DNA from 4 places in the Micromonospora sp. NBRC 101691 genome. Region 4 is predicted to be linked to each of the others. Evidence: riboswitches for the same ligand, from Rfam matches in the RefSeq annotation. Region 4 holds a riboswitch; each other region holds the start of a gene.
What was found. Region 4 has a riboswitch for cyclic di-AMP ahead of QSK20_RS29930 (coiled-coil domain-containing protein). Riboswitches for the same ligand answer to the same signal wherever they lie in the genome.
Positions count from the first base shown of each region.

Region 1: linked by a shared signal. The riboswitch ahead of QSK20_RS06440 (C39 family peptidase) and the one ahead of QSK20_RS29930 (coiled-coil domain-containing protein) in region 4 are both predicted to bind cyclic di-AMP.
Region 2: linked by a shared signal. The riboswitch ahead of QSK20_RS11785 (C40 family peptidase) and the one ahead of QSK20_RS29930 (coiled-coil domain-containing protein) in region 4 are both predicted to bind cyclic di-AMP.
Region 3: linked by a shared signal. The riboswitch ahead of QSK20_RS03030 (coiled-coil domain-containing protein) and the one ahead of QSK20_RS29930 (coiled-coil domain-containing protein) in region 4 are both predicted to bind cyclic di-AMP.

Region 1 is NZ_BSTB01000002.1:526,268-533,914, reverse strand. It holds gene QSK20_RS06450 (bifunctional cytidylyltransferase/SDR family oxidoreductase) at 18-1,550, shown strand; gene QSK20_RS06445 (CDP-glycerol glycerophosphotransferase family protein) at 1,596-3,284, shown strand; gene QSK20_RS06440 (C39 family peptidase) at 3,387-4,238, opposite strand; cyclic di-AMP (ydaO/yuaA leader) riboswitch at 4,433-4,571, opposite strand; gene QSK20_RS06435 (hypothetical protein) at 4,898-5,653, opposite strand; gene QSK20_RS06430 (hypothetical protein) at 5,809-6,264, opposite strand; gene QSK20_RS06425 (acyltransferase family protein) at 6,275-7,549, opposite strand.
Region 2 is NZ_BSTB01000005.1:251,014-258,660, reverse strand. It holds gene QSK20_RS11795 ((Fe-S)-binding protein) at 162-2,357, shown strand; gene QSK20_RS11790 (C40 family peptidase) at 2,762-3,778, shown strand; cyclic di-AMP (ydaO/yuaA leader) riboswitch at 4,047-4,179, shown strand; gene QSK20_RS11785 (C40 family peptidase) at 4,322-5,233, shown strand; gene dcd (dCTP deaminase) at 5,369-5,947, opposite strand; gene QSK20_RS11775 (pyridoxamine 5'-phosphate oxidase family protein) at 6,043-6,600, shown strand; gene QSK20_RS11770 (zinc metalloprotease) at 6,664-7,647, opposite strand.
Region 3 is NZ_BSTB01000001.1:703,129-710,775, forward strand. It holds gene QSK20_RS03020 (HelD family protein) at 1-1,755, shown strand, start outside; gene QSK20_RS03025 (cation diffusion facilitator family transporter) at 1,976-2,890, shown strand; cyclic di-AMP (ydaO/yuaA leader) riboswitch at 3,044-3,175, shown strand; gene QSK20_RS03030 (coiled-coil domain-containing protein) at 3,189-4,253, shown strand; gene QSK20_RS03035 (STAS domain-containing protein) at 4,433-4,804, opposite strand; gene QSK20_RS03040 (hypothetical protein) at 5,139-5,282, shown strand; gene QSK20_RS03045 (hypothetical protein) at 5,507-5,914, shown strand; gene QSK20_RS03050 (maleylpyruvate isomerase N-terminal domain-containing protein) at 5,981-6,619, opposite strand; gene QSK20_RS03055 (cellulose binding domain-containing protein) at 6,843-7,647, opposite strand, start outside.
Region 4 is NZ_BSTB01000029.1:7,217-14,863, forward strand. It holds gene QSK20_RS29910 (hypothetical protein) at 1-133, shown strand, start outside; gene QSK20_RS29915 (DivIVA domain-containing protein) at 130-387, shown strand; gene QSK20_RS29920 (hypothetical protein) at 390-623, shown strand; gene QSK20_RS29925 (YibE/F family protein) at 789-2,105, shown strand; cyclic di-AMP (ydaO/yuaA leader) riboswitch at 2,272-2,402, shown strand; gene QSK20_RS29930 (coiled-coil domain-containing protein) at 2,407-3,417, shown strand; gene QSK20_RS29935 (carbonic anhydrase) at 3,497-4,174, opposite strand; gene QSK20_RS29940 (helix-turn-helix transcriptional regulator) at 4,340-4,693, shown strand; gene QSK20_RS29945 (hypothetical protein) at 4,876-5,250, shown strand; gene QSK20_RS29950 (hypothetical protein) at 5,409-6,194, shown strand; gene QSK20_RS29955 (pyridoxamine 5'-phosphate oxidase family protein) at 6,271-6,690, shown strand; gene QSK20_RS32310 (C39 family peptidase) at 6,872-7,612, shown strand.

The sequences.
Region 1 (7,647 bases), on a different contig from region 4:
CTAGTGAGGATTCGGCAATGACGCAGGACCACCCCAACGGAGCCGGCACCGGTACGGAGGCCCCGGCCCCGTGGCGCCCCTCGCGGACCGTGGCGGTGGTGCTGGCCGGCGGGACGGGCTCCCGGGTCGGCCTGGGCATCCCGAAGCAACTCGTCAAGATCGCCGGTAAGCCGATCATCGAACACACCGTCGCGGTCTTCGAGGCGGCTCCCGAGATCGACGACATCCTCGTGCTGATGGCTCCCGGCTACGTCGACGACGCCCGCGCCATCGTCGAAGCGGCCGGCTTCCGCAAGGTCCGCCAGGTCCTCCCCGGCGGTGGGACGCGCAGCGACACCACCCGGCTGGCGCTGGAGGCCATCGGCCCGGACGACTGCAACATCCTCTTCCACGACGCGGTCCGTCCCCTGCTCAGCGGGCGGATCGTCCGGGAGTGCGTGAACGCGCTCTGGACCTACCAGGCGGTGGACGTGGCGATCCCCTCGGCGGACACCATCGTCGAGGTGGGCGAGGACGAGTGCATCACCGGTATCCCGGTGCGGTCCCGGCTGCGGCGCGGGCAGACCCCGCAGGCGTTCCGCTCCGGCACCATCCGCGAGGCGTACCGGCGGGCGGCCGACGACCCGAACTTCGCCGCCACCGACGACTGCGGCGTGGTGCTGCGTTACCTGCCCGAGGTGCCGATCAGGGTGATCGACGGCTCGGACGAGAACATCAAGGTCACCCACCCGGTCGACGTGCACCTGGTGGACAAGCTCTTCCAGCTCGCCGCCGCGCGGGCTCCCCGTCCGGTGGACGAGCACCGGTACACCGAGGAGCTGACCGGCCGGACGCTGGTGGTCTTCGGCGGCAGCTACGGCATCGGTCACGAGCTGGCCGAACTGGCCCGCCGCTACGGCGCGCAGGTCTTCCCGGTCAGCCGCTCCACCACCGGCACCCACGTCGAGCGGGACGCCGACGTGCAGGCGGCGTTGCGGACCGCGTTCGAGGCCACCGGCCGGATCGACCACGTGGTGGTGACCGCCGGGATCCTGGAGAAGGGCGCCCTGGCCGAGATGGACGAGGCGACCATGGACCGCCTCCTCCAGGTCAACTTCGTCGGGCCGGTGACCGTCGCCCGGCACGCGCTGCCGTACCTGCGCCAGACCAAGGGGCAGCTGCTGCTCTACACCTCCAGCTCGTACACCCGGGGCCGGGCCCGGTACGCGCTCTACTCGGCGACCAAGGCTGCGCTGGTCAACCTCACCCAGGCCCTCGCCGACGAGTGGGCCGAGTTCGACGTCCGGGTCAACTGCGTCAACCCGGAACGCACCGCCACCCCGATGCGCACCCGCGCGTTCGGCGCGGAACCGGAACACACCCTGCTCGCCGCCACGACGGTGGCCCGGGCCTCGCTGGACGTGCTGTTGTCCGACCTCACCGGCCAGGTGATCGACGTCCGCCGCTCGGCCGACGATCCGGTGGTGCCGGCCCAGGCCGGACCGGCCCCCACTGCCGGACCCGCACCCTCCGCCGGACCGGCATCGTCGGCCGCGCCGTCGGCCCGCTGAATTCGCGCCCCCACACCCCACGCGACAGGCAGGAGAGTCAGCGAAATGCGTGGCACCCTGGTCCGGAAACTACTCGCCCGGTGCCTCACCGTGGGCCTGGCGGTGCTGGCCTTCCTCCTGGTCGCGCTCACCGGGGCGACCCTGCCCGGACTGGTGCTCGCGGTCGCCGCGCTGGCCGCCGGAGTGTGGGAGCGCCGGGTCCGTCCGGGCGCGGACGTGGTGGCCGAGTCCGTCCTGGTCGCCGCCGGCGTCCTGGTCGGGTACGCCCGCCGTCTCGACACCGGCTTCGACCCCGCCCTGGTGGCGACCGCGTTGGTGCTGCTCGCGCTCGTGCTGCTCGACGGCCCGCTGCGGGACGCCGGGGGGCTGGAGATCCGCACCGCCAACCTGCCGGTACGGCCCGGACTGACCACCACCCACGTCGGCACGGCGATCCCGGTGCTGCTCGGCGCGGTCGCGCTCGGCGCGCTGCTCGCCCTGCCGAGCTGGTACGCCCTGGTGGTCAGCCTGCTCGTCGGCGGACTGGCCGGGGTGGTCGGCCTGCGCCTGGCCCGACGGCGGTTCCGCCCGTCGACCGCGGCCAGCCCGGTGGCCCGCGCGCTGGCCCGGCACCAGCCGGAGTTCCTGCTCTACTTCTCCGCCCCGCCCGGCTCGGAGTACCAGGTCACCATGTGGCTGCCGTACCTGGAGCGGATCGGGCGGCCGTTCCTGGTGCTGCTGCGCGAGCCGGAGTTCCTGGCCCCGATCGCGGCGGCCACCCGCGCGCCGGTGGTGTACTGCCCCACGCTGAAGGCGATCGACGAGGCGCTGGTGCCCAGCCTGCGGGTGGCGTTCTACGTCAACCACGGGGCGAAGAACGCCCACTGCATCCGGTTCACCCAGCTCACCCACATCCAGATCCACCACGGCGACAGCGACAAGGCGCCGAGCGCCAACCCGGTCTCGGCGATCTTCGACCGGAACTTCGTGGCCGGGCAGGCGGCGATCGACCGGTACGCCCGCGCCGGGGTGCACATTCCGGCGGAGAAGTTCGTCGTCGTCGGCCGCCCCCAGGTGGAGGCGATCGGGGTACGCCGTCCGCCGGTGCCGATGCCGGCCCAGCCGACCGTGCTCTACACCCCCACCTGGACCGGGCACCACGCGGACGCGAACTACTGCTCGCTGCCGGTGGCCGAGGCGGTGGTGGGGCGGCTGCTGGCCCGGGGCGCGACGGTGATCCTGCGGGCCCACCCGTACACCGCGCAGAACCCGGAGTCGGCGCGGCAGCTCGCCCGGGTGGAGGAGTTGCTCGCGGCGGACCGTGCCCGCACCGGCCGGCAGCACGTCTGGGGCACCGACGCCAGCCGGGCGATGAGTCTCGTCGACTGCGTCAACCGCTCCGACGCGCTGATCTCGGACGTCTCCGGGGTGATCTCCGACTACCTCTACTCCGGCAAGCCGTACGTGGTGACGGACATGGGCGCGGACGGCGACGCGTTCACCGAGCGCTTCCCGCTGGCCCGCTCCGGCTACGTGCTGCGCCGGGACCTGGCCGACGTCGACACCGTGCTGGAGCAGCTGCTCGGCACCGACCCGCTGGCCGAGGCGCGCTGGGCGATGCGCACCCACTACCTGGGTGATTTCCCGGTCGAGTCGTACGCCGAGGGTTTCCTGTCGGCGGCCCGGGCGCACCTCGCGCCGGCTGCCGTTCCGGCCACCCGCCCCGGCCAGGCGGACCAGCCGGTCAGCGCGTAGCTGCGGTGGTAGCAGGGGTCCCCTGTTACTCAAAAAGGAGTAACAGGGGACCCCTGCTACCAACCACCCCAACCGGCGCGGCGGTTGCTCCCGCGCGAGGGCTCAGGCGGAGTAGCCCCGGGTGGCGGCCCAGTGCGCCAGGCCGATGGTGGTCATCCAGTACGAGCCCGCGGCGGCGTTCGCCGGGTCCGCGATCTTGACGGTCCGGCCGTCGTCCCGGTAGCCGACCACGGTCAGGTAGTGCCCGCCGGGGTAGGAGTGCCAGCCACCGGCGACGTCGGTGGCGGATCCGGCGATGTTGACGACGACGGCGTACCCGTTGCCGACGGCCCGCACCACGTCGGCCTGGAGCCGGTCCATCTGGGCCGGGGTGGCCGCGTTACCGGGGATCGTCCTGGTCCGGTAGACGTCCCGGCCGACCAGGTCGTTGAGGACCCGGGTGGTGTCCTCGGCGGAGTTGGTGCCGGCCTGGGTGGTGTTGAGCCGCTGGGCGAGGTCGTCCTGGCTGCGGACGACGTCCCGGGCGGTCAGCGCGATCCGGGTGGCGGCCGGGCCGCAGTAGTAGAAGGTGGTCTGCTCCTGGTACTGGATGTCGAGCACCTTCGACGCGGGCGGCTTCGGCGGGGTGGGGCTGGCCGTCAGGTCCGGGTTCGACGAGCCGGTGGCGGTGGGCGACGCGGACGGCTTGGCCGGCGGGGTGGTGGCGACGGCCGACGGGCTGGCCGGGGACGCGGTGGCACGGTCGTGCTGCCGGGACGCGGCGGTCGACCGGTCCGGCTCGGCCGCCGTGGCGACGGTGTCCTCGCGGTGCGTCGGCGTGCCGGGGTCGACGAGCAGGACGCCGGCGGTGGACGCCGCCACCAGCACCGCCGCCGAGGCGGCGACCTGGTACGACCGGCGGACGGGGAAAAGATTGAACGGTCGCGGGACCGGGTACTTCACGGATTCCTCCACGGAAGACAGGGGTGGAGAGCGGCGCACCCGGTCGACGCACGGTGGACCGTGCGTGGGGTCGACGTCGGTGTGGGGTGCCCGCCCGGACGGCGTCCGAGGGTGGACGACGGGGTCAGTGCCGGCGGCGCGGACGGACGGCCGGCGGCACCGGGGCACCGTGGAGGAGCCGGGTAACGGGGGCGAACGGCACGAGGTACTCCTTCCGATACCGCCTACCGGGTTAGCTGACGGATTCGGGCGGGAAGATCGCCCTACCACGGGTCGGCCCCGCGGATTCACCCCGGACGTACGTGGGTCCCCGGCTCGTTGCGCACGATTAGGCGGGCCGGCGCGGTGTCGCCCTTTGCGACCTACGACCGCACCAGACGGGCCGACACTACTGACGCCGCAATCCACTGCCAACCCCCGCGAGCTGGGCAAACAGCACAGCACACCCGGAAGTCGGGTACGTTCGTGCCGCTGACGTCGCTCAATGGGACGACCGGTTTTCCGAGTACCGTCGGGCGATTTCCGGACGGCATCGGCACAACCACCTCGGCGCAGTCGACGCGGAACGGGACGACCGGGGTCGAAGGTGCGGGGAGAACGGCCGTGGTCCGGGTCACGTCACGATCCGGTCACGCTCGCGGCGGGGGTGCGCATCCCGTGCGCCCCGGCGGTCATCCCACCCGCGCCGGCCGCCACCGGGAGGCGAGGCGAATCGCACCGGGCAGCCGCCGGGTCGCGACGACGGTCCGGGTGCTCGCCCGGAGACGTTCCGCCGCGAGGGACGCCTCCGCCGCCAGGGACCGGGCTGCCGTCGCCGCGACCTCCGCCTGCCGCCAGGCCACCCGTTCCCGCTCGGCCGCCGTCCGGTACTCCACCCGCCGCAGGTCACGGACCACCCGGTGCAGAATCGCCTCCTGCACGACGGGGTGCAGCCGCGGATCCCACCCGTTACGGCGGGCGAACACGTCGCTGAGCTGCCGCACCGACAGGTCGCCCCGCCAGTAGGCGGCCATCGCGGCCCGGTGCAGGAAGCGTTCCCGGGCGACGTACTCGGCCGGGGTGCGGGGGGTCCGGGGGGCGGGCAGGGCGGTGGCCCCGGCGAAGCGACGGGCGGTGGTCTCCGCCTCGTCGTACGCCCGCCAGGCCTGCTCGACCCGTTCCTGCGCGGTGAGCCACCGCTCCCGGCGACGGCGGGCGGTCTGGGCGGCACCGGCCGCCGCGACCGCCACCTCCTCGGCGTACCGGCGCAGGTCCGCCGGGTCGGGGGCGGCGGGGTCGGAGGTGGCGGCCGGCGGGGAGAGCGTCGCCTCCCGCTCGGGGCGGGCCACCAGGACGGTGAGCACGGTCAGGGCGAGCACGAGCAGGGCGGACCAGATGGCGGCCGCCCGGGGCACGTCGACCAGGAACTCGTAGAGAACGACGTCCACGTCGGCACCTCACGGGACACGGGAGCGGGTGGGGCCGCACGCCTCGGACGCCGGATCCGCTGGCGGTGGAGCCACCGGGACCGCCGTCGGCGGGTGCGGGGTGAGGTTCGTCGGATCAGCTTCGCCCCGAGGGCGGGACACCCGGGGTGGACGGATCAGCGATGTGGTGGGGCCCGGGAACCGCTCACGCCGGCGTCGGTCGCGGCCATCGGCCGGACCGGCCGGTGTCCGGTCGGCGCCGACCCGGCCGGCGGGGCATCGGTCGCGGCGACCGGACCGGTGGCGACGAGCGGCGTCTCGTGGCGGGTGTCCGGGCCGGCGGCGCGGACCGTGGTGCTGTCGGCGACCGGGCCGGAGAGCGGGGACGAAACCAACACGCCGTGGGCGAGCGGGGACGTGCCCGGCACGCTGTGGGCGACCTGCTCCGTGGCGACGGGTGCGCCCCGGTCGACGGGGAACCACTCGGCCGGGGCGGGCGGACTCCCGGTGGAGAGGCCCCCGGCGAGGCCGCCGCTCAGCGCGAGGGCGACCGCCACGGCGAGGCTGGTGAACACCCGCAACGCCCGGCGCACCGACCACCAACGGGGGCAGCCGAGCACGACGGGAGGCACGGAGAGCAGGTTACCCCGATCGTCGGGTACCCGCGTCGATGCCGGCCCGGTCGGATTCCCCGGCCTGGTCACCGGGCGGAACGTCGGCGTGTCCCGCCCGGTCGACGCCGGCGGCTCGCGGGCGCGGCGCGACGGTCGCCGGCCGTCCCCCGGTCGCGGAGGGTCGCCCGGCCGCCGTGTCGGGACTCCCGGTGGGGGCGCGCTTCCGGCTCGGGGCGAGCAGCCGCATCATCGGGGTCTCCACCCACCGGTACAGCAGCCAGGCCAGCAGCAGGTTCAGCAGCAGGAAACCGACCGCCACCAGGGGGCCCGTCCAGCCGGTGAAGCCCACGCCGTGGTCGCCGGTGAGCCGGAGAATGGTGACCATCACGAAGACGTGCACCAGGTAGAAGGCGAAGGAGACCTCGCCGAGCCAGACCAGCGGCCGGGAGCGCCACGGCGAGGGCAGGCCCCGCACGTCGGCCCGGGCCGCCGAGGTGATCACCAGGATGTACGCGGCGGACAGCAGCGCCGCCCAGAACTCGGCGCGGATCCACTCGCCGGCCACCGCCCAGGTGACCACGAAGATCAGGCTGGCCAGGGGCAGGCCGGGGCCGCGCCAGTGGCCGCGTCGCATCAGCTCTGCCGCGGCGACGCCCATCCAGAACTCGGTGGAACGCACCAGCGGGAAGATCTGGGTGAACCACCACCGGCTCTCCTCCGGCACCAGGAGCTGCCCCGGCCAGAGCGCAAGGATCACCAGTGGCACCGCCACGACGACGGCCCAGAGCGCCGCCGACGGCGTCCGGCGCAACGCCGGCAGCACGAACGGCAGGCAGAAGTAGAAGAACAGCTCGCAGGAGAGCGACCAGCTCACCGTGTTGACGCTGTAGAAGTAGCCGGGCGTGGGGTTCCAGGCCTGCACGAGCAGGAGGTTCTGCACCGCCGCCGAGGGGTTCACCGGGTCGGCGAACCAGAGCCCGACCAGCAGCACCACCCCCCACATCAGCAGGTGGTTCGGGTAGATCTTGGCCAGCCGGCGGCGCCAGAACGCCCACTTCGTGTCCTGCTCACGGGCCGACCAGACCAGCACGAACCCACTGAGCACGAAGAAGAACTGCACCCCGGAGAGACCCAGGGTGAACAACTGGTCCACCACGGCCTTGAACTCCGGCTCGACGATGATCCGCATCGTCCCGACGTGGAAGCCGAAGACCAGCATCGCCGCGATCCACCGCAGTCCGGTCAGGGACGGCAGGCGGGACAGGGACCGGTCGGCCCCGGGCGTCGGGGTGAGGCTGGTCATGACACCGCCCGCGGATACGGCTCGCGGATCGGCATGCGGGTTCTCCCGTCGGTCGGCCGGCGTACGCCGGGATTGGTCACATAGGGCGGAACCGGTCG
Region 2 (7,647 bases), on a different contig from region 4:
CGTTACTACTGGGTAACCTTGCGCGTAGGCTGCACTGCATGACGGAGCGGAGCGACGTCATCGGCCGGTCAAGGTCAGGGATCGCGGTGGTCAGCCGGCGACGCGCCCCGACGCCGGTCGCCGAACCGCTCGCCAGGCAGTAGACCGGGGAGGCCAACGCTATGGGCAGCGTCCAGCTCGTCACAACGATCCTCGCCGCCGCCATCACCACACTGGCGGTGTGGCTGGCCGTGCAGGCGGTGCTGCGGATCGTCGCAGTCGTCCGGCTCGGACAGCCGGATCCGGCGCGGTTCGGCGACACGCTCACCCGGACCAGGACGATGCTGGCCGAGACGGCCGGGCACACCCGCATGCTGCGCTGGAGCGTGGTGGGTGCGGCCCACTGGTTCGTCATGGTCGCCTTCGTGGTGCTCTCGCTGCTGGTCCTTGAGGCGTACTTCGAGGTGGTCTCGCCCACCGGTGGCCTGCCGCTGATCGGGGGTTGGGCGGCCTACGGCCTGGTCACCGAGCTGATCGGCATCCTCGGGACGGTCGGCATCGTGGTGCTGATCGCCATCCGGATCCGCAACCGGCCCGGCCGGCCGGGCGGACGCTCCCGCTTCACCGGCTCGACCATGTGGCAGGGCTACTTCGTCGAGGCGGTGGTCCTCGCCGTTCTGGTCATGGGCTTCCTGATCCGGGGCTTCAAGGTCGCCACCGACCACTTCGAGTACCCGACCTGGGCCACCCCGGTCAGCCACGCGGTCGGCGCGGTGCTGCCGGACTGGGAGGCCGGGGTCAGTGTCGCCGCCCTCATCAAGATCATGATTTCGATGACCTGGCTCATCGTGATCGCGCTGAACGTGACCATGGGCGTGGCCTGGCACCGCTTCCTGGCCTTCTTCAACATCTACTTCAAGCGTGACCCGGGCCGGGCCGGCTCCGGTCTGGGCGCGCTCCGCCCGATGATGAGCAACGGCAAGCCGCTCGACTTCGAGGAGGCCGACCCGGAGTCCGACCAGTTCGGCGTCGCCCAGGTCGAGCAGTTCACCTGGAAGGGCCTGCTGGACTTCAGCACCTGCACCGAGTGCGGTCGCTGCCAGTCGCAGTGCCCGGCCTGGAACACCGGCAAGCCCCTCTCCCCGAAGCTGCTCGTGCTCAGCCTGCGCGACCACGCGTACGCGAAGGCCCCGTACCTGCTGGCCGGGGGCGGCAAGGACCTCACCGGCGAGGAGAAGGCCACCGCGGCCCAGCTCGCCCACGTGGACGTGCTCGCGCTCGCCGAGGCGGAGAAGCCGCTGATCGGTGGGGCCGAGGAAGGCGGGGTCATCGACCCGGACGTGCTCTGGTCCTGCACCACCTGCGGCGCCTGCGTCGAGCAGTGCCCGGTCGACATCGAGCACGTCGACCACATCGTCGACATGCGGCGCTACCAGGTGCTGATCGAGTCGAGCTTCCCCTCCGAGGCCGGCGTGATGCTGCGCAACCTGGAGAACAAGGGCAACCCGTGGGGCGCCCCGCAGAACACCCGGGAGGACTGGACCAAGGGCCTGGACTTCCAGGTGCCCCGGGTCGGTGAGGTGGAGGACTTCGAGTACCTCTTCTGGGTCGGCTGCGCCGGGGCGTTCGAGGACCGGGCCAAGAAGACCACCCGGGCCGTCGCCACGCTGCTGCACGAGGCCGGTGTGAGCTTCGCCATCCTCGGCGAGGGGGAGACCTGCACCGGTGACCCGGCCCGACGGATCGGCAACGAGTTCGTCTTCCAGATGCTCGCCCAGCAGAACGTGGAGACCCTGAACGAGGCGTTCGAGGGGCGGGAGAAGACCAAGCGCAAGATCGTCGCGACCTGCCCGCACTGCTTCAACACCCTGGGCAACGAGTACGGCCAGCTCGGCGGCGAGTTCGAGGTGGTCCACCATACGCAACTCCTGGCCCACCTGGTCTCGACCGGCAAGCTCACCCCGGTCCAGCCGGTCGACGGTGGGGTCACCTACCACGACCCCTGCTACCTGGGTCGGCACAACCGGATCTTCGCCCCGCCGCGCGAGGTGCTCGGCTCCTCCGTGCAGGAGGCCGTCACCGAGATGCCCCGCAACAGCGAGCGCTCCTTCTGCTGCGGCGCTGGCGGCGCCCGGATGTGGATGGAGGAGCGGATCGGCAAGCGGATCAACGTGGACCGCGTCGAGGAGGCGATGTCCACCGGCGCGAAGACCATCGCGGTCGGCTGCCCGTTCTGCTCGACGATGCTCAACGACGGGGTCAACGGCAAGGGCGCCGGCGAGCAGGTCGAGGTCGTCGACGTCGCCAGCGTGCTGCTCCGTTCGGTGAAGCCGGCGCAGGACCGCGACGGCCAGCCGGCCGAGCCGGTAACCGGCTGAGCCGACCCGCTCGGGCCCGTACCCGTCGGACCGGCTCGGGCGCGCGCCGGGGGACTCGCCCTTTCCGACGCTGTAGAGCTGCCCCGTCTGCGCTACCCGTGATCGCGGTGGCACGGACGGGGCAGCTCTACAAGCACGCCGTGATGCTCCCGGGACTCGCGGTGAGGTCCGACCGAGGTGCGTGGCGGCGATGCGCCGGCTCGGCGCGGGCGGAAGCTGCCGCCATCTCCGGCTGGGCCGGCACGGTGGGTGCCCACATGATTGCCGGAGCGTGATTTGAGGTCCCCTCGCCTTGATATCGTCCCGTTGCTTCCCTAATGTGGGGCACCGGCCGCTGTGGATCGTCTGCCCCGCCATCCTCTCCCTCGCGGGGCGCCCGGTGGTCTGGTCGCCAAAGGAGTTCGGTGCCGGTGGCAACCCTGCCCCCTCAGCGTCACGCACCGGATCGGCTCCCCACTCGTCCGGGTGGGTTGCGCCGGTTCGTTCGCACCCTCGTCACCCTGTCCGCCGCTGCCGTGGTCGGTGCCGGCCTGCTCGCTGCCCCCGCGTACGCCGCGCCCACTCCCGAGGAGATCGAGGCGCAGATCGACAAGCAGTGGGAGCAGTTGGAGCCCACGATCGAGAAGTACAACGAGGTCCGCAGCCAGCTCAAGGTCAACCAGAAGAAGTCGGCCGACCTGGAGAAGAAGATCGAGCCGCTCGCGTTGCAGAGCGACATGGCCATGAACCGGATCGGGGCCCTGGCCTCCCGGCACTACATGACCGGCCCGTCCCAGGAGATCGGCGCGCTGCTGGTCAGCGCCAAGCCGGGCACCCTGGCCGAGCAGATGGGCATGCTCGACCGACTCGCCGCCCACCAGCGCAAGGAACTCCAGGGGGTGGTGGAGATCCGGACCAAGTACGAGGTCGAGAAGCAGAAGCTGGACACCATCATCACCAGCCAGACCCAGCAGGAGAAGGACCTGGCGGCGAAGAAGACCACGATCGACGCCGAGATCAAGCGGCTGCGGGCATCCATGCCGAAGACCGCGGTCAGCGCCCCCGGCTGCCCGCTCATCAAGGGTGTGATCAGCAGCGCCGCCAACACCGCCATCAGGACGGCCTGCGCCCAGGTCGGTGACCCGTACGTCTGGGGCGCCACCGGGCCGAACTCCTTCGACTGCTCCGGGCTGACCCAGTACGCCTACAAGGCCGCAGGCATCCACCTGACCCACTTCACCGGCGCGCAGTGGCGCGAGACGAAGGTGATCAGCCGCGCCGAGGCCCGCCCCGGTGACCTGGTCTTCTTCTTCAGCGACCTGCACCACGTCGGGCTCTACCTGGGTAACGGCATCATGGTGCACGCCCCACGCGCCGGCAAGCCGGTGCAGGTGGCCAGCATCAGCCACATGCCGGTCGCAGGCTTCCGCCGCCCGTACTGACCGACTCTTCCGCGAAGGGCCCCGGCCATCGGCCGGGGCCCTTCGCGCTGGGCGAACGAACCGTGCCCACAGTGGTTACTGTCGGAAATCAGCAGGTGGCACTCCCGCGAACCGTGTTGCGGATCGACGACGGTCGTCTCTAACCTCGGCACTTGCCGAGCCGGTGACAGGTCCGCCAGTCCGAGGCGGCAACGGCTCGACACCGCCGAATCGCACGACGGCGGCCGTCTGCTGGAGAAGGAGCCGGCCGACCGGCACGTCGCCACAACGAGAAACGTCGCCACAGCACGAGCGAACCGGGGAACCACCAGCACCATCGGGGTGAATCCGTACCCAAGGTAGGGCGCTCCCTTCCCGCCCGAACCCGTCAGCTAACCCGGTAGGCGGTCAACGGAAGAAGGAGTCAGGAGCCCGGTGGCACACCATGCCCCGCGGCGATCGTCCGTCCGGACGGCCCCGGCTGCCCGGACGACGGCTGCGCCGCGTCCATGCTGGTCCCGCTTCACCACCGTCTTCACCGTCCTCGTCGGAGCCACCGTCCTCGTGACGGGCGGCACCGGCGTGGCCCACGCCGAACCCTCGGTCGCCGAGATCGAACGCCAGATCGACCGGGAGTGGAACGCCCTCGAACCGGTCATCGAACAGCACAACGCCACCCGCCAGGCGCTCACCGCCAAACGACGGGAGGCGGGGGCGCTCGCCGCCCGGATCGGGCCGCTGAGCCGTCAGGTCGACCAGGCGATGAGCAAGGTCGGCGGGCTCGCGGTACGGGCGTACAAGGGGGAGAACGCCTCCGCCCTCAACGCCATGCTGGCGGACCCGACACCGGCCACCGTCGTCCACCAACTCGAACTGCTCGACCAGTTCGCCCGTCGGCAGCAGGCCGACATCCGCCACGTGGTCGAACTGCGGGACCAGCTCGGCGCCCGCAAGGCTCCGCTGGACCGGCTGATCACACAGCTCAGCCAGGCCGAACGCCAGTTGGACGCGAAGCGGCGGCAGATCGACGCCGACATCGCCCGCCTTCAGAAGATGCGCCTGGCGGCGTACGGCAACGGCGCTGGCACCAGCCTGCGTCCCGCCCCCTGCCCGGCCGCCTACCCCGGCGGTGCCGCCGGAAAGGCCGTCACGTTCGCCTGCGCGCAGATCGGCAAGCCCTACGTCTGGGGCGCCGAGGGGCCGAACGCGTACGACTGCTCCGGGCTCACGCTCGCCGCCTGGGCCCGGGCCGGGGTCGCCCTGCCGCACAACGCCGCCCAGCAGCGACGGGTGACCGCCCGGGTGGGCCAAAGCGAGCTACGCCCCGGGGATCTCGTCTTCTACTACTCCGACCTGCACCACGTCGGCATGTACGTCGGCAACGGCTGGCTGGTGCACGCCTCCCGGGCCGGCGCGCCGGTGAAGATGAAGCGGGTCGACGACGGCCCGGTGCACAGTTACGGCCGCCCCGGCTGAGGTGGTAGCAGGGGTCCCCTGTTACCGCTTTTTGCGTAGCAGGGGACCCCTGCAGGCACCCGGCGAAGCCGCGCACACACCACCACCGGCACAACGACGGGTGTCGGGGCGGTGGGTGGCGGGACAGCGGTGGGGTCAGCGAGTGGGCCAGGTGCGCCAGTTCCGCCAGGCCCGACTCGGGGTGGGCCCGCGCTGCCCCTGGTAGCGGGAGCCGTAGACGGCGGAGCCGTACGGATGCTCGGCCGGCGAGGAGAGCCGGAAGATGCAGAGCTGGCCGATCTTCATACCGGGCCAGAGCGTGATCGGCAGGTTGGCCACGTTGGAGAGTTCCAACGTCACGTGCCCGGAGAAGCCAGGGTCGATGAAACCGGCGGTCGAGTGGGTGAGCAGGCCGAGCCGGCCCAGACTCGACTTGCCCTCCAGCCGGCCGGCGAGCTGGTCGCCCAGCGAGATGACCTCCAGCGTGGAGGCGAGCACGAACTCGCCGGGGTGCAGCACGAAGGGCTCCCCCTCGGGCACCTCCACCAACGAGGTGAGATCGTCCTGCTGCATCGCCGGGTCGATGTGCGTGTAGAGGTGGTTGTTGAAGACCCGGAAGAGCCGGTCCAGGCGTACGTCGATGCTGGAGGGCTGCACCAGACTCGCGTCGAACGGTTCCAGCGCCAGCGTGCCAGCCTTGATCTCGCTGACGAGGTCCCGGTCGGAGAGCAGCATCGCACCACCATATCCAGTGCCGTAGCCTCCCCGATCCGGCGGGTGACCAGCGCGTCGGACTGCTCTTTCGTACGCGTGTTCGATAGAATGTCGGTATGGCTTCCTGGTCCGAGTTCGCCACCGACGAGCCCCGCCTCGCCGACGCGATCCGCCTTCTCCTGCAGCAGTACGGCCCCGGCTTCGGCTACCTGGCCACGGTCCGGGCCGACGGTGGCCCCCGGGTCCACCCGGTCTCCCCGGTCATCACCGACGAGGGGCTCTTCTGCTTCGTCATCGACTCGCCGAAGCGCCGCGATCTGGAGCGCGACGGGCGGTACGCGCTGCACTCGTTCCCGCCGGAGGAGAGCGACGACGAGGCGTACGTGGCCGGGCACGCCCGGCCGGTCACCGACCAGGCCCGGGTGGCCCGGCTGGCGGAGTGTTTCCGGGCCGAGCCACGGGCGGACTGGCGGTTGTTCGAGTTCACCGTCGACGTGGCGATGCTCGCCCGGCGCGATCACGTCGGGCCGGAGGCTTCCGGCGTGGGGCAGGGCGGTCCGGCGGTTCAGGTCTGGCTGGACCCTCGGGCACGTGACTCACCGGGTGCCGGCCAGCCGTCGGCACCAGGACCACGGGTCGGGCGACGGCGGGCCGCGCATCGGGCCGCGGCCTGAGCCTGGACACGCCGATGCCGGCTCCGTCGGACGGAGCCGGCATCGGGCGGTACGTCAGCGCCGTCAGGCGGCGCGGTAGGCGTTCCACGCGGTCAGCATGCGGCTGGCCTGGCCTGCGGTGAACTGGTACATGCACGAGTCGTAGGTGTAGTCCATGAAGTTGGTGATCGGGTCCACGCCGGCAGTGGCGCAGGTGTCCCGACCGGTCGGGCACTCGAACGCCGGCGACGCCTCCGCCGGGGTGTCCGAGACGCCGTCGCCGGAGCCGGAGCAGCCGCCCTGGAAGGTGTGGTACAGGTTCAGCCAGTGGCCGACCTCGTGGGTGCCGGTGTCGCCCTGGTTGTAGTTGGTGGCGGTGCCGCCCGGCAGCGACTCGCTCAGCACGACGACGCCGTCCATGCTGTTGAGCCGGCGGGTCGGGAAGGTCGCCCAGCCGAGCAGGTCGTCGCTCAGTTCGCCGAGGTAGATGTTGAGCGTGCCCTTGCCGCCCTCACGCAGCGAGGTCTTCATCGAGCGCTCGGCCGAGGAACCCTGCACGATCGGGTACCACGCCGGGTTGGTGACCCGGTTGATCTTCTGAAGCTGGAAGGCGAACGCGGTGGCCGTGCCGCCGGTCGCACCGCTGAAGGACTGGTTCAGCACGCTGATCTGCGAATTGACCATCGAGTCCGGGATGTTGCCCCCGGCCCGGGTGCTGTCCCGCTGGATCACGTGCACCACGACCGGGATCGTGATCGAGGCGTTCGCCACCGGACCCTGCTTGAGGTCGGTCCGCTTGGCCCGAGCGGCCAGCACGGCGGCGAGGTCCGCCTCGCGCTCACGGACCTGCTGCGGGGTCAGCTCGTTCGGCTCGTGCTTGGCAATGCCGCCGACCTTGATCTTCGAGTGGGCATGGGTGTCGGCCGGCTCGACGCAGGCCTCGTCCGCGTGGTCCGCATGGGCCGCCGCAGGAGCGACACCGATTGCCGCCGTGCTGAGCAGCAGGGCGAGGGTCGTGGTGGCGACACCGGCCACACGCCGGGTCAACAGATTAGGACGAAGGCCCAT
Region 3 (7,647 bases), on a different contig from region 4:
CAGCCGCTGGGTGTGGTCCGCCGCCGCACCATCGGCTCCGCCGCCGAGCGGGTCACCCGGATCGAGGACGACCTGCTCGACCCGGCCTCGGCCCCGCCGGAGATGCCGGTCGTCGGCGACGGCGCGCTGCTGGCCACCCTCTCCCGGGCCACCGGGCGCGGCATGCGGGACATCGTCGCCACCATCCAGCGGGAGCAGGACGAGGCGATCCGCTCCCCCGGCTCGGGCGTGACGGTCGTCTCCGGCGGACCGGGCACCGGCAAGACGGCGGTGGCCCTGCACCGCGCGGCGTACCTGCTCTACTCCGACCGCAGCCGGTACGCCGGCGGCGGCATCCTGGTGGTCGGCCCGTCGACGGTCTTCGTCGAGTACATCGCCTCGGTGCTGCCCTCCCTCGGCGAGGAGACCGCCACCCTGCACTCCCTCGGCTCCCTCTTCCCGGGCATGTCCGCCACCCGCACCGACCCGCCGGAGGTGGCGGCGGTCAAGGGCTCGCTGCGGATGCGCCGCGTACTGGAACGCGCGGCCCGGGACGCCGTCCCGGACGGCCCGGAGGAACTGCGCCTGCTCTACCGGGGGCAGTTGCTCCAGCTGGCCCGTCCCGAGCTGGACGCGATCCGTACCCGGGCGCTGCCCCGGGGCGCCCGCCGCAACGAGGTGCGCCGGGCCGGCTTCGACGGGATCTTCGCCGCGCTCTGGGCGCAGGCCCGCCGGATCGGCGTACCCGGCCTGCCCGAGCAGCGGGCCTTCGAGGACGAACTGGCCGACCGGACGGAGTTCCGCGAGTTCCTCAAGGCGTGGTGGCCGCGCCTGCACCCGCGCCACGTGCTCGGCTGGTTGGCCCGGCCGGAGCGGCTGCGGTCGTACGCCGGGGGGATCCTTTCCGGCGCGGAGATCCGCGCGCTGACGGCGGCCTGGCGGACGCTGGACCGCGACGGGCTGACCATCGCCGACATCGCGCTCCTCGACGAGCTGGACGCGCTGCTCGGCCAACCGATGAAGCCCGCCCGCCGGCGGCGCGACCCGTTCCAGCTCGCCGGCGGGGTCCGGGAGCTGAGCACCTTCGCCGACCGGCAGCGCGCCCAGCGGGCGGCGGCCCGGGAGCGGCCGGTCGACTACCGCGACTACGCGCACGTCGTGGTCGACGAGGCGCAGGACGTGTCGCCGATGCAGTGGCGGATGCTCGGCCGGCGGGGTCGGCTCGCGTCCTGGACGGTGGTCGGCGACCCGGCGCAGACCGCCTGGACCGGCGACCCGGTGGAGCTGACCCGGGCCCGCGACCAGGCGCTCGGCCGGCGTAAGCGGCACGAGTTCACCCTGACCACGAACTACCGCAACTCGGCGGAGATCTTCGCGGTGGCGGCGGCGGAGATCCGTACCGTCCACCCGGACCTGCCGCTGCCGACGGCGGTCCGGTCCACCGGCGTGCACCCGGTGGCGCTGGCCGTGCCGGCGGAGCAGCTCGCGGCGCGGACGGCCGAGGCGGTCGCCGCGCTGCTGGCGGAGGTGGCCGGGACGGTGGGCGTGATCACGCCGGTGCCCCGCCGGGACGAGGTGGCCGGCTGGCTGGCCCACCTGGACTCGCCGCGCCTCCAGGTGGTGACCAGCCTTCAGGCCAAGGGCATGGAGTACGACGGGGTGGCGCTGGTCGCCCCGGGCGAGATCCGCGCCGACCCGGGTTCGGGCGTGCGGACCCTCTACGTGGCGCTCTCCCGGGCCACCCAACGGCTCACCACCATCGATCCGGTCGCCTGACCCGCGCTGCCCCACCCCGGCCGGGCGCCTTCCGACGCGCTTTTCTGGTAGCAGGGGTCCCTTGTTACTCATTAATGAGTAACAAGGGACCCCTGCTACCACCCTGCACCCTGCCACCTCGCCTGCTTGCGTTCCGGGCGCCTTGCGGGCAGTTACTTGCATACATAGCGATGTGAACATACATTGGGTCCGGACCGAACGGGGAACGGAGGGTGGGGGCGTGGGCGCAGGTCATGACCACCACGGCGGGATAGCGCACGCCGCACAGCGGCACACCGGCCGGCTCTGGGCCGCGTTCGGCCTGCTCGCCACCCTGATGGTGGTCGAGGCGGTGACCGCGCTCGGGACCGGGTCGCTGGCCCTGCTCTCCGACGCGGGTCACATGTTCACCGACGTGCTCGGCATCGGCATGGCGCTGGCCGCGATCACCGCCGCGCGGCGGGCCGGCCGGGATCCGCAGCGCACCTTCGGCCTCTACCGACTGGAGGTGCTCGCCGCCCTCGCCAACGCCGTCCTGCTCTCCGGGGTCGCGGTCTACGTGCTGGTCGAGGCGGTGCGCCGGTTCGGGGACCCGCCGGAGGTGACCACCGGACCGATGCTGGTGGTGGCGGTGCTCGGCCTGCTGGCAAACGTGGTCGCCTTCGCGCTGCTGCGCGAGGGCGCGAAGGAGAGCATCAACCTGCGCGGGGCGTACCTGGAGGTGGTGGCCGACCTGCTCGGCTCGGTCGGCGTGATCACCGCCGCGGTGGTCATCGCGCTCACCGACTGGTGGTGGGCCGACCCGCTGGTCGCGGTGGCGATCGGGGTCTTCATCCTGCCGCGCACCTGGCGGCTGGGCCGGGCGGCCGTGCGCATCCTGGTCCAGGCCGCGCCGGAGCACCTCCAGGTCGGCGCGGTACGCGACCGGTTGAGCGCCGTCCCGGGCGTGGTCGAGGTGCACGACCTGCACCTCTGGACGCTCACCTCGGGGATGGAGGTGGCCTCGGCCCACCTGACCACCGACCCGACGGTCGAGGTCGGCAGCGTGCTCGCCGCCGCGCGGACCGCGTTGCACGAGGACTTCCACATCGACCACGCCACACTCCAGGTCGAACCCGGCGAATCGCCGGGCGTCTGCGGCCGGGTCGAGTGGTAATTAGGACAGACTTAAATCTGGAAGTGTATTGTCCCGCTATGCCAGTTATGCCGATGTCATCTCGCGGGAGTGGTGTGGCCAACGCTGCCCCTGGGATACCGGCTTCGGTAGTCTCGGACCCGGTCACCGCCGGGCGGCGCCCTCCGGCGCCTGCGGTGACCGCCGCCTAATCGCCGGTGACGGCGAGCCGGGGAACCATGTTCTTGGGGTGCATCCGCGTGAGCGGTAGGGATCTTCCGTCCCGAACCCGTCAGCTAACCCGGTCGGCGGCTGACGGAAGGACATGTGCATGCCAGTAGTGGCACCCGTACGACGTACCGCCGCCCGGATGGCGGCACTGGTCGCCGCGACAGTCGCCCTCGGCGTCGCGGCCACGCCGGCCGTCGTGGCCCCCGCCACGGCGGCGCCTCCGCTGACGGCCAGGGCGCCCGGGGACGACCCCGAGGGCGGCACCCCGGCACTGCGCGCCCAACTGGAGGCGGCCAGCAAGGGGTGGCTCGACGCGAAGGACGCGCTCGCGAAGTCGGTCACCCGCCAACAGAAGATCAACGAACATCTCGGCACCATCGAGAAGGACCTGGCGGTCCGCGACGAGAAGGTCGGCGTGATCGCCGGGCTGGCGTACCGGACCGGCCGGCTCGGGCCGGCCTCGGCGTTGCTGGCCAGCGACTCGCCGGACAGCTTCATGGACCGGGTCGCCGCGCTGGACGCGGTGGCCGCCAACGAGGACCGGGAACTGCGGGGCCTACTCAGCACCCGGGAGCAGGCCAACCAGGCCAAGGCGGCGCTGAACCGGGAGATCACCGAGCAGCGCAAGCAGGTCGCGGTGATGGAGAAGCGCAAGCAGCAGGCCGAGCAGGCACTGGTGGTCGCCAACCGGAAGGCGGCGGTCACCACCCCCAGTGGCGGCAGCAACTCGACCCGGTCCGCCACGGCGAAGCCGGCACCGCGCAACCCCGACGGCTCCTGGCCGCCCGAGTCGTGCAGCGTCAACGACCCGACGCCCGCCGACGGCTGCATCACCCCGCGCACGCTGCACGCGCTCAACCAGGCCAAGGCCGCCGGCTTCACCCGGTACGTCTCCTGCTACCGCCCCGGCGGTTCCGGAGAGCATCCCAAGGGCCGGGCCTGCGACTTCGCCGCACAGAAGAACGGCTTCGGCGGCGACGCCACCGGTGGCGACAAGACGTACGGCGACAACCTGGCGGCGTACTTCAAGAACAACGCCAGCCGGCTCGGCGTCCTCTACGTCATCTGGTACCGGCAGATCTGGCTGCCGAGCAGCGGATGGAAGTCGTACAGCGGAGCGGGCGGCGACCCGTCGAGCGACCACACCAACCACGTCCACCTGTCGGTCTACTGAGCCAGCCGACGCGGCCCGTCACCCCTGAGGGGTGGCGGGCCGTTCGCTTGTCGGCGTGGGGCAGCCACGGGGAACCCGGGCCACCGCAGCGGAACCGGCGACACGTGGCGGCGTGCGCTGCACCCGGTTCGGCGGGTCGTGCACCTGAGCTGACCCCGACGGGGGGCGGCGCGCACCGGTCAGGCGCCGGGCAGCACCTCGGGCTCGGGTGCGGCGGCGGCACCGGCGAAGTACGGCTCCGGCGCGCCGAAGAGGCCGAGCAGGCCGGTCACCCAGAGCTGCCGGTGGACGAACCGGCTGGGCTCGGTGACGACCAGCTTGACGCCGCTCACCTCGGCGGTCTGGAAGCCGGCGACCATCGCGCTGATGCCGACCGAGTCGATGAAGGTCACCAACCTCATGTTGAGTTCGATCCGCGCCGGGCGGCTCTTGGAGAGCACCTCGACAACGGCTTCGCGTACCTCGTACGCGGTGTCGACGTCGATCTCACCACGCGGGGCGATCTCCACGACGCCACCGGACAGGACCGACTGGACAATCGACAGGCTCACGCGAGCACCTCCACTCGCCCGTCTCCGGGCGCCTCATCAGTACGCGGGCCGCGACCGAGAGTATTCCTCCGACAGCCTCGGTCGCCACCCCCGGGGATGAGCAATTCACGGATCAGGAGCGACAAGTCGCCCAATTCCGACTCTCCTTCCCTCCCCGAACACCCGGTCCCGGGTTCCGCGCACCAGCAACCAGGTTAGCGGTCGCTCTCCGGGGCGGTGCGCAACCATCCGTCCGGGCGCGCCCGGACGGCGCGGCCCGCCTCCCACCAGCCATTGACCGGCCTGCCTAGCATCAGCCCCACCGGAGGAACCGGCATCGACCAAGGAGCCATAGATGATCAAGAGACTGCTCGGACTGGCGGGCGTCGGCGCCCTGCTCGCCCTCGTGCTGGCCTGCGGCTTCGGCGGGGCGGGCGACGACGATGACGATGACGACGACGACTTCGCCCGCGGCGTCGCGGTGGTGACGCTGCGCTGATCGGGACGCCCTGTCCGGCCGTCCGGATCCGGGGCACCGATGACCCTCGGTGATCGACATCACCGGACGGGTTTGTCGGAACGCCGGACGGGGCACGTGGTATCCCGCGCTGGCCCGACCGGGTGTCCGCCCGGACGGGCGACATGACCGACGGGTGGACGCCGACGCGCCGGCCCGACGCCGTGGTCCGCCGTGACCGCCGGTACCCCGAGGAGGTAACCAGGATGATCGGATCCACTCTGCTGGAACGCCGCAGCAAGCCCGAGCGGATCGCGGACCAGGCGTGGCGACACCTGACGTCCGCGGTCACCTCGGCCGGCGACAACGTTCGCGACACCGCCCGTTCCGCCCGACGGAACGGTCTCACCTTCGCCGACGACGCGGGCGACCTGGTGGGCACCGCCGCCGAGGAGGCCCGTCGGCGGGCCGTGCACGCCTTCGACGCGCTCGCCGGCCGCCGGCCCGCGCTGCCCTGGGCACTGCTCGTCGGCGCCGCCCTGGCCGGGGCGGCGATCGGCTGGGCGGCCGGATCGGCGGCACGTGCCGTCGCCGCCCGGGGCGACCGGGAGGCGGAGGACATCGAGTTCGTCGACGTCGACCGCCCCAACTCGCCGGCCGGCCTGGACACCTGAGCCGGCCCGAACCGTCGGACCCCTGGTCACCGTGCAGGTGACCAGGGGTTCGCGCGCTCGCGGGACTCAGATGGCGGTGATGTCCGCCGGGGCCCGCTCCGCCCGGGACAGGGCCCGCAGCACCGCCGCCTGACCGTGTCGCCGGACAGCGAGCCGGGTGAGCAGGCCGAGCACCGGGTCGATCACCTCGGCGGGCAGTTCGGGCGGGTCGATTCCGACGCTGACCGCCAGGTCGTCGGAGTGCACGGCGATCTCCAGCAGCCGGGTGACCAGGTAGTCGTCGAGGGTCAACCCCCACCCGCCCGGCGGCACGGCCACCACCCGGTCGGCCGGGGCGTCCGCCACGGCCGGGGCCACCTCGTCCAGCGTCGCCGTGACCTGCGCCAGCAGCGCCTCCGGCCCGGCCTCGGCCGCCGCCGCCCCGATCCGCCGGACGGCCACGTTGGCCTCGGCGTCCGGCCCGGCGTGGATCCACGGCACCCGGCCGAAGTGGGTCAGCAGGTCGACCGGCTCCCCCGGCGGGACGGGCTGGTCGAGGACCGTCGGAACCCGGAGGATCTGCGCGCCGAGATGCGCCGCGAGCCCACCCACCCGGAGCCCGTCGAGCGCGCTCGGCTCGGCCCAGCGCCGGGCGACCACCGGTTCGGCGATCAGGGCCATCGCCGAGCGGGCCGCCGTCAGGTACGCCGTCCTGGTCTGGTTCATCGACACACCCCTCCGTGGTCCGGCGCCTGATCGTACCGGTGCACGGCGGACGGCCCCGGCACGTGCCGGGGCCGTCCGGGTCGGGCCGGACCAGGTGGACCGGCCGAGGTCGTCCCATCTCGGGCCGGACCAGGTGGACCGGCCGGATCGTTTCAGGTCCGGCCGGACCGAGCGGACCGGCCGGACCGTTTCAGGTTCAGCCGGACCGAGCGGACCGGCCGGCTCAGCGGGCGACGCAGGTGAGGGTCGCGGGCACTCCGTTGGTCCCCGTCCAGCTCGCGAGGAAGCCGAAGCCGGTGCTGGCTCCGGCACCGAGCGCGCCGTTGTAGCCGGCGTCCCGGACGGAGACCGAGGAGCCGTTCTGGGTGTGCTGGCCGCCCCAGATCTGGCTGATCTGTTGACCGTTCGGGAACGTCCAACCCACCGTCCAGCCGGAGATCGACGTGGTACCGGCGTTGCGGACGGTCACCTCACCCTGGAAGCCGCCCTGCCAGGAGCCGGTCACCCGGTACGTCGCCGCGCAGCCGATGCCCGGCGGAGGCGTGGTGGGCGGAGGCGTCGTCGGGGGAGGCGTCGTGGGCGGAGGCGTCGTGGGCGGAGGCGTGGTGGGCGGCGGGGTGCTGGTGGGCGGCGGGGTGGTCGGGTCGGTGCCCAGCCGGTCGGCGACCAGGATGCCCCGGCCGTTGGTGCCGAGGTAGACCCGGCCGTACACGCGCGGGTCACCGGTCAGCGCCTCGCCCGCGTTGCCGTACTGGTGCCGGTCGTCGTTGATCCGCACCCAGGTCGCCCCGGTGTCGTCGGAGCGGAACACGCCGTGCTGGCCCTCGACGGTGCCGAACAGGTACAGCGCCGGGTAGGTCCGCCCGGGAGCGGCCCTGCCGAAGCCGACGTTGCCAGCCGTGCTGACCGTGGCCAGTCTGGTGAAGGTGGCGCCGGAGTCGGTGGAGCGCCACAGTCCGCCCTCGCCGGCCAGCCAGACGTCCCCCTCCCGGCCGGGCAGCGCCTTGAACTTCACGTTGCCGGTGGCG
Region 4 (7,647 bases):
GACCGGGGAATGGGCACGGGCCGCCGGGCAGCTCGAACTGACCGCCGCCGCCCTGCGGGAGACCGTCGCCGCGCTCGCGGCGCAGTTTCCCGCGAACGCAGCGGACCCGGCGGGGAGAGGCCGACGGCCGTGATCTACCTGACCGGCAGGCGGCTCGGGCCGCACCAGATCCGGAGCGCGGAATTCGACCGGTGCTGGCGCGGACTCGCACCGGACCAGGTCCGTTCCCATCTCGACCGGGTCGCCGGGGAGGTGGAGCGGTTGCACCGGCACATCCGGGCCGTGGAGGCCGACGGGGATCGGATTCGTCAGGCGCTGCGCCGCTGGCAGTCCGAGTACGCCCAGCGCCGGCCGGCGGACTCCGGCCCTCGGCACGGGGGGTGGTGACGGTGGGCCGATGGGTGCTGCACCTGCCGCTGACGCTGCCCGACCGGGAGTACGCCGTCGCCCTCGCGGTCGCGCTGCGCGACTCCCTCGGGCACGTGCCGGAAATGGACTTCGGGGAGGCCACCGTCAGCGCGGAGGACGACCAGTCGCGGCGTACCCGGATCTGGTGTGACGCGCGGCTGGACGACGGACGGCGGTGTGAGCTGGCGAACAGGCATGACGGGAGGTGCCGGTGACCGGTGGACGCATGGACGGGGCAGCTCGACAGCGTGCGCCGGCGAACTCCCCACCGAGCCGCGCGGAACCGGACCGGGCCGCCGAACAGGCTGCGAGCTGCGGCTTCGGACCCGGCAGAATGGTCCGGCCAGGGCACCCGCCACGCCAGGATCGTTGGGAGAAGCATGGGCCACGACCACAGCCGTCCCACCGCCGCCGCGCCGCCGCGCGTACGGCGTGTCCTGATCGCGACCGTGGTCCCCCTCTTCCTGGCGACCCTGGTCGCGGCGCTGGTGCTCTGGCCCCGGGACGCCCCGTCGGTCGGCGGCGGCGAGGACGCGGCCCGGTACCACGGCACGGTGACGCGGGTGGTGACCGAGCCCTGCCCACCCACGCCGGAGGCCCCGGAGGGGACGACGGAGGGGCCGTGCGGGACCGCCACGGTGACCGTCGACACCGGGCCGGACGCCGGGCAGCAGGTCGAGACGGCGCTGCCCGCCGGGCCGGGATCGCCCTCGGTGGAGGTCGGCGACGAGATCGTCCTGGTGGTGCTGACCGACCCGGCCGACCCGACGGTCAGCAGCTACACCATCGCCGCCCACCAGCGGGGGAAGCCGCTGATCTGGTTGGCCCTGGCGTTCGCCGTCGCCATCGTCGCGTTCGGCCGCTGGCGCGGCCTGGCCGCGCTCGGCGGGCTGGTGGCCAGCTTCGCCATCCTGCTCACCTTCGTGCTGCCCGGTATCGGTGCCGGCGAGTCCCCGCTGCCGGTGGCGGTCACCGGCGCCGCGTTGATCATGTTCGTGGTCTTGTATCTCACCCACGGGGTCACCGCACAGACCTCCGTCGCGGTCCTCGGCACCCTGGCCAGCCTGGTGCTCACCGGCGTGCTCGGCAGCCTGGCGACCGCGCTCACCCACCTCACCGGGTACGGCTCCGAGGACGCCACCACGCTGTCGATGTTCCAGGCCGACGTCGACCTGCACGGGTTGCTCCTGGCCGGCATCATCATCGGCTCCCTGGGCGTCCTGGACGACGTCACGGTCACCCAGGCCGCCACGGTCACCGAACTGGCCCGCGCCAACCCCGACCTCACCCGGCTCCAGCTCTACCGGGCGGCCACGCGGGTCGGCCGGGCGCACATCGCCTCGACGGTCAACACGATCGTGCTCGCGTACGCGGGCGCGTCGCTGCCCCTGCTGCTGTTGCTGACCGCCGACACGCGTGGGATCAGCGAGATCGTGACCAGCGAGTTCCTCGCCCAGGAGATCGTCCGCAGCATCGTCGCGACGCTCGGGCTGATCGCCGCCGTACCGATCACCACCGGCCTGGCCGCCCTGGTGACCACCGCCGGCCGGGGTGGCACGCCGAGCCGCCGCCCGCCCCGGCCGGCCGGTGAGCGGGACGACGCCCTCGCCGCCCTCAGCGGTCCCCGTGCCGCCACCGGGGTCACCGATTCCGCCGCCGGACCGGGCCACCCGAGGAACACGAATCCGGCATGGTGAAACTCCGCAGAGTGACCACCAATCGTTATGATCTTGACAAATGTGACACGAGTGACGGAAAGCAATAGGGAAATAACGCTTTTGGTCGGGATCCGGGCGTAGAACCCCACGCCCACTGTCAGGTAACCTCGCTGCCGGTTACCGCCGAAGGCGCGCACCGGCGCCAGCGGAGCCACCGCCTAATCGCCCACCGGCGAACCGGGGAACCAGGTTCATGGGGTGCATCCGCGTCAGCGGTAGGGGCCACTTCCGCCCCGAACCCGTCAGCTAACCCGGTCGGCGGTCGACGGAAGGGAACACTGTGACGGCACCCCTACGCCGCTGGCTGAAACCGGTCGTGGCCGTGCTCGCCGCCTTCGCCGTGGCCGCTGTGCCCGCGCCGGCCATGGCCGAGCCGTCGAGCCCGTCCGGGCACGACGGAGAGCAGCCGAAGCTCCTCAACGAGGTGATCGAGGAGACGAACCGCAGCTACACCCAGGCTCAGGCGAAGCTCAACGCCTCGAAGAAGCGCCAGCTCACCCTCGCCCTGGAGGTCGAACGGGCGCAGAACGAGCTGAAGTCGCTCACCCCGCAGGTGGCCACGATCGCCGTGCGGTCGTACATGACCGGCCGGGTCGGCCCCGCCTCCATGCTGCTGGACGCCAACACCCCCGACTCGTTCGTCAAGCGGGCCAGCGCGCTGGACGAGATGAACATGGTCAACAGCAAGAAGGTCGCCGCGGTCGCCGCCGCCAAGAACCAGGCGGAACTGGCCAAGAAGGCGCTCGACGCCGAGGTCATGGAGCAGCAGAAGCAGTCCGACATCCTGAAGAAGCGCAAGCGCGAGGCGGAGAAGTCCCTAGCCCTGGTCGGCGGCATGGGGTTGACCGGTGGCCTGGTGGACGCCACCTCCCCGCCCGCCCGGCCCGGCCCCGGGCGGGACAGCAACGGCAACTGGCGTTCGCTGGGCTGCACCGAGGACGACCCGACCACCGGCGGCTGCATCACCCCGCGCACCCTGCACATGTACAAGGAGGTCAAGCGGGCCGGCTTCAACATGTTCGTCGGGTGCTACCGACCGGGCGGGCCGTACGAGCATCCGAAGGGGCGGGCCTGCGACTGGTCGCTCCAGAAGTCGGGGTTCAGCCGGTGGGACACCACGGCGGAACGGAAGTACGGCAACAACCTGACCGCGTTCCTCGTCCGTAACGCCGACGTGCTCGGCATCTACTACGTGATCTGGAACAAGCAGATCTGGTTCCCGGCGACCGGCTGGAGTTCGTACAGCGGGCCCTCGGACCACACGGACCACGTCCACGTCTCCATGCTCTGACCCACCACGCCGAATCGGGCCCCGCATCCGTTCGACCGGAGGCGGGGCCCGTTCGCGTGACCGGCCGGAGCCGGACGGGTCAGTGGCGGGCCGAGGGGGCCGGCCCGGCGGCGAGGGCGACGTCCTCGGTGGCGGCGATCGACCGGACCACGCGTACCTCACCGGCGGCCAGCCGGTACGACATGCCGACCACCGCGCACCGCCCCTCCCGCACCGCGCGGTTGAGCGTCACCGAGCGCTCCAACAGCACCTCGACGGTGTGGTCGATGTGGATGTCGACGATCCCGTCGATGTCGTCGACGCCCTGCCGGGCGGCCTGGCGGAGGCTGGGCACCACCGCGCCCACGACCGCCCCCAGGTAACCGGGGGGCGTGGTCCCGGAGCCGTCGGCCTCCCGGGCGGCCTGCACCGCCCCGCAGGAGTCGTGGCCGAGGACGACCACCAGCGGGGTCTCCAGGACGCTCACCGCGTACTCGATGCTGCCCAGCACCTCGGTGCCGACGATGTGCCCGGCGGTCCGGACGACGAAGAGGTCACCGAGGCCCCGGTCGAAGATGATCTCGGCGGCCAGCCGGGAGTCGGAGCAGCCGAGCACGACCGCGAAGGGGTGCTGCCCGTCGGCGACCGCGGCCCGGTGTCCGGCGTCCTGGTTGGGGTGCAGCGGGTTGCCGGTGACGAAGCGCCGGTTGCCCGACTGCAACTCGACCAGCGCCTGCGCGGGACTCGCCGGAGGCTGTTGTCCACCGGGAACGGCCATTACTCAATCCACCCCTTCTCCGGACCGGGGCCGCATGCCCGACGGGGAGACACGGCCAGCCACCACGGTCACACGGAGCGCAAACTACGTCAAGGGATACGTGATATGCGTTTCAGGTGTTGACAGCGGAGGGCGCGACGCCGAATGCGAAGCGAAGGTCATAACATGACGGTCATGGCGACGACGCAGCGTGAGAACGGGAGCCAACGGAACTGGACCTTCCTCACGAACCACGCGCACGTACTGCTCGCCATCGCCCGTAACCCCACCGCCCGGCTGCGCGACGTCGCCGACGAGGTGGGCGTGACCGAGCGGGCCGCGCAGGCGATCGTGGCCGACCTGGAGGCCGGCGGCTACCTCCAACGCACCCGGGTCGGTCGGCGCAACGAGTACACGGTGAACCCGGCCGGGCGCTTCCGGCACCCCGCCGAGGCGTACCAGCACGTCGGGGCCCTGCTCGCGCTCTTCACCGACCAGGGCAACACCGGTCCGGCCACCGCCGGCTCGCCCACCCCCTGACCCGGCTCCGTCGACTCCGGACGGTCCACCGTGTACCGGCGTGCCGTGACGCGGAGACCGAACGTCGACGGATCGGTCGACGGCGACGCGACCAGGGGCGACGTGGCCGGGACGACCGGTGGGTCCGGTCACACCACGGTCGCCGACGGGCGGCCGGGCGGACCGCCCGTTAGGTTGGAACGGTGCAGCCGCCCGCCTTCGTCCGCCCGATCGGGCCGACGATGCTGCGTGCCCTGCGCGTGCTGACCCGCCTGGCGCTGACCGCCCTGGTCCTGACGCTGACCTTCGGCGGGGCCACCGCCACCCCGGCCGAGTCGTTCCCGGCCTCACCCCAGCTCCGGCCGGCCCCGGTCGTCGGCGGCCCGCAACCGGCCGCCCGGCCGGTCGTGGCACCACTGCCGCCCCGGCCGGTCGACGAGCACGCCGACGCCCCGACGCCGCCGGTCCGCCCCACCGGTGACCCGGGCACCGCCACCACGGTCGCCGTTCCGCTTCCGCCGCCGGCCACCGACCCCGGACAGGGGTCCGTCGGCCGACGCGGCCCGCCCCGGGCCTGACCGACCGTCCACGACCGACCGTCCGGACTGATCCCGTGCCGGGCCGGTCGACGTCCGCCGTGGGCGGGGAACACCCGCCGCGCCGCGCGCCCCCGTGCCCGCCCGGACCGGGCACCCCGTTGAGCCCTGTCCCGTCCTCCCCTCACGAGGTGCTGGTGATGCAGACCGTCCTCTCCTCCGTCCTCCTCGACGTACCCCGGGCCGCCGTCATCTGGCTGGCCCTCCTCGGCGTCATCGTGGCCGTCGTCGCCACCCTGCTCGCCCGCCCGGACCGGTTCCACGTGGGCCGCCGCATCCGCCAGGCCGTGCTCCCCACCGAGTTGGAGGTGGCCCGGGAACGACAGGACCTCGACCGGTACGCCGAGGAGGTGGCGGTCGCCGCCGAGCGCGCCTCGGTGGCCGCCGGGCGTCGGCGGGCCGAGTGGCTCGCCGCCCAGGAGGCGGTGGAGGCCGCCTGGGCGGCGTACCAGGACGTCGAGGCAGACCTGCGCCGCCTGGACACCGCCGCGGCCCTGCCCCTGCCGCACACCCCGCAGACCCCGGCCGAGTACGCCGACCGGGAGCGCTACCTGCACCGGGCCGCGCGGGCCGCGTACGAACGCCGCGAGCTGTCGGAGGAGCAGCTCGCCGACGCCCTCGCGTACCGCAACGGGTGGGACCCCCGGCTGCACCCGGTCGAGCAGGAACGGGTGGTGCGGCGGGCCGTCCGGGACCACCTGCTCGCCCGGCACCGGGCTGCCGCCGAGCGGGAACGGGCGGCGTGGCACGACGCGGAGCTGACCGCCGCGTCCGCCCGCAGTCTGCGCGACGAGGCGTTCGCGGCCGTCGGACGGGAGCCCGAGACCTCCGACGTCCTCCCCCTGCTGGGCACGGAGCAGCCGACGTCGGCCGGGAACCGCCCAGGTCGCCCGGAGTTCCGGCAGGGGCGGGCCGCCGTCGCCTGACCGGGCGGAACCGGACATCCGCCCGCACCCGGGACGGCCGTGCCATGATCGCAGTGGCCGGCAGACAGGGGACGACATGCGCCAGCGGACCGGGGGCGGACACCAGCTCGACCCGCACGACGAACGGGTCGCCGCGTTCTTCCGGGAACGGCACGTCGCGACGCTGACGACGCTGCGTCCGGACGGCACCCCGCACGTCGTACCGGTGGGGGTGACCTTCGATCCGGCGACCGGGCTGGCCCGGGTGATCACCTCGGGGACGTCCCACAAGGCCCACCACGTCGCCGCCGCCGGACCGGAGGGGGCACCGGTGGCGGTGTGCCAGGTCGACGGCCGGCGCTGGCTCACCGTCGAGGGCCGCGCCGTGGTCCGGACCGACGGCCCGGCGGTGGCCGAGGCGGAACGCCGCTACACCGAGCGGTACCGCCCGCCCCGGGCCAATCCCGCCCGTGTGGTCATCGAGATCACCGTCACCCGGCTCCTCGGAACCCTCTGACCCCCCCCGGACCGCGAGCCCCCGGTCGAGTAGGGGCGGAATGGCTGGCGGGGACCGGTCGTTGACACCTCGGTGCGCCCCGGCAGGGGCGAATTCCTGGACAGCCGAAACCCTGACTCGGTGCAGGTGTCCGCGCGTCCACCCCGTGGCGCGGACGTCGATCCCCCGAAGGAGCTTCGACATGAACTGGATGCTGCGCAAGAGCCTGCTGTCGGTCGCCGGGCTGGCCCTCACCGGCGGCGCGGTCGCCGGACCGGCCGTGGCCGCCCACGCCACGCCCCCGAAGGGGGAACGGCCGACCTCGTCGCCCCGCGCCGACCAGGGTGACCGGGACCGGCACGACCGGAGGGACGACCGGGACGACCGGGACCGCCGGGACGACCGGGACCGCCGGGACGACCGGGACCGCCGGGACGACCGTCGACGTGAACGTGCGGTCGGCATCGAGTACCAGGCCCAGCCGAACTTCTACTACTGCGGACCGGCCGCGACCCGGATCGCCCTGAGCGCCGCCGGCAAGCACCTCAGCCAGGACGAACTGGCCAGGAAGCTCGGCACCACCGAGGCCGGCACCAACTCGGCCGAGGACGTCACCCGGGTGCTCAACGAGCTGACCGGCGGCTACCGGACCACCGAGATCCGGGAGTCGGCGGCCAGCCCGGAGCAGATCGAGCGGCTGCGTGCCGACGTGGTCGACGCGCTGGAGGCCGGGGACCCGGTGGTGGCGAACATCAAGGGCAGCACGGTCGACACCGACGGTCGGGCGCACTCGTTCCCCGGCGGCCACTACCTGACCGTGGTGGCCTACCGGGACGGCGGCGACGTCGTCCGGATCGCCGACCCGGCCGACCCGGTCGGCGAGTACTGGATGACCACCGAGCGGCTCGCCCACTGGATCGCCGAGCGCGGATACAGCTCCTGACCTGCGGGTCGGGCTCACCTGACCGCCGAACGCCG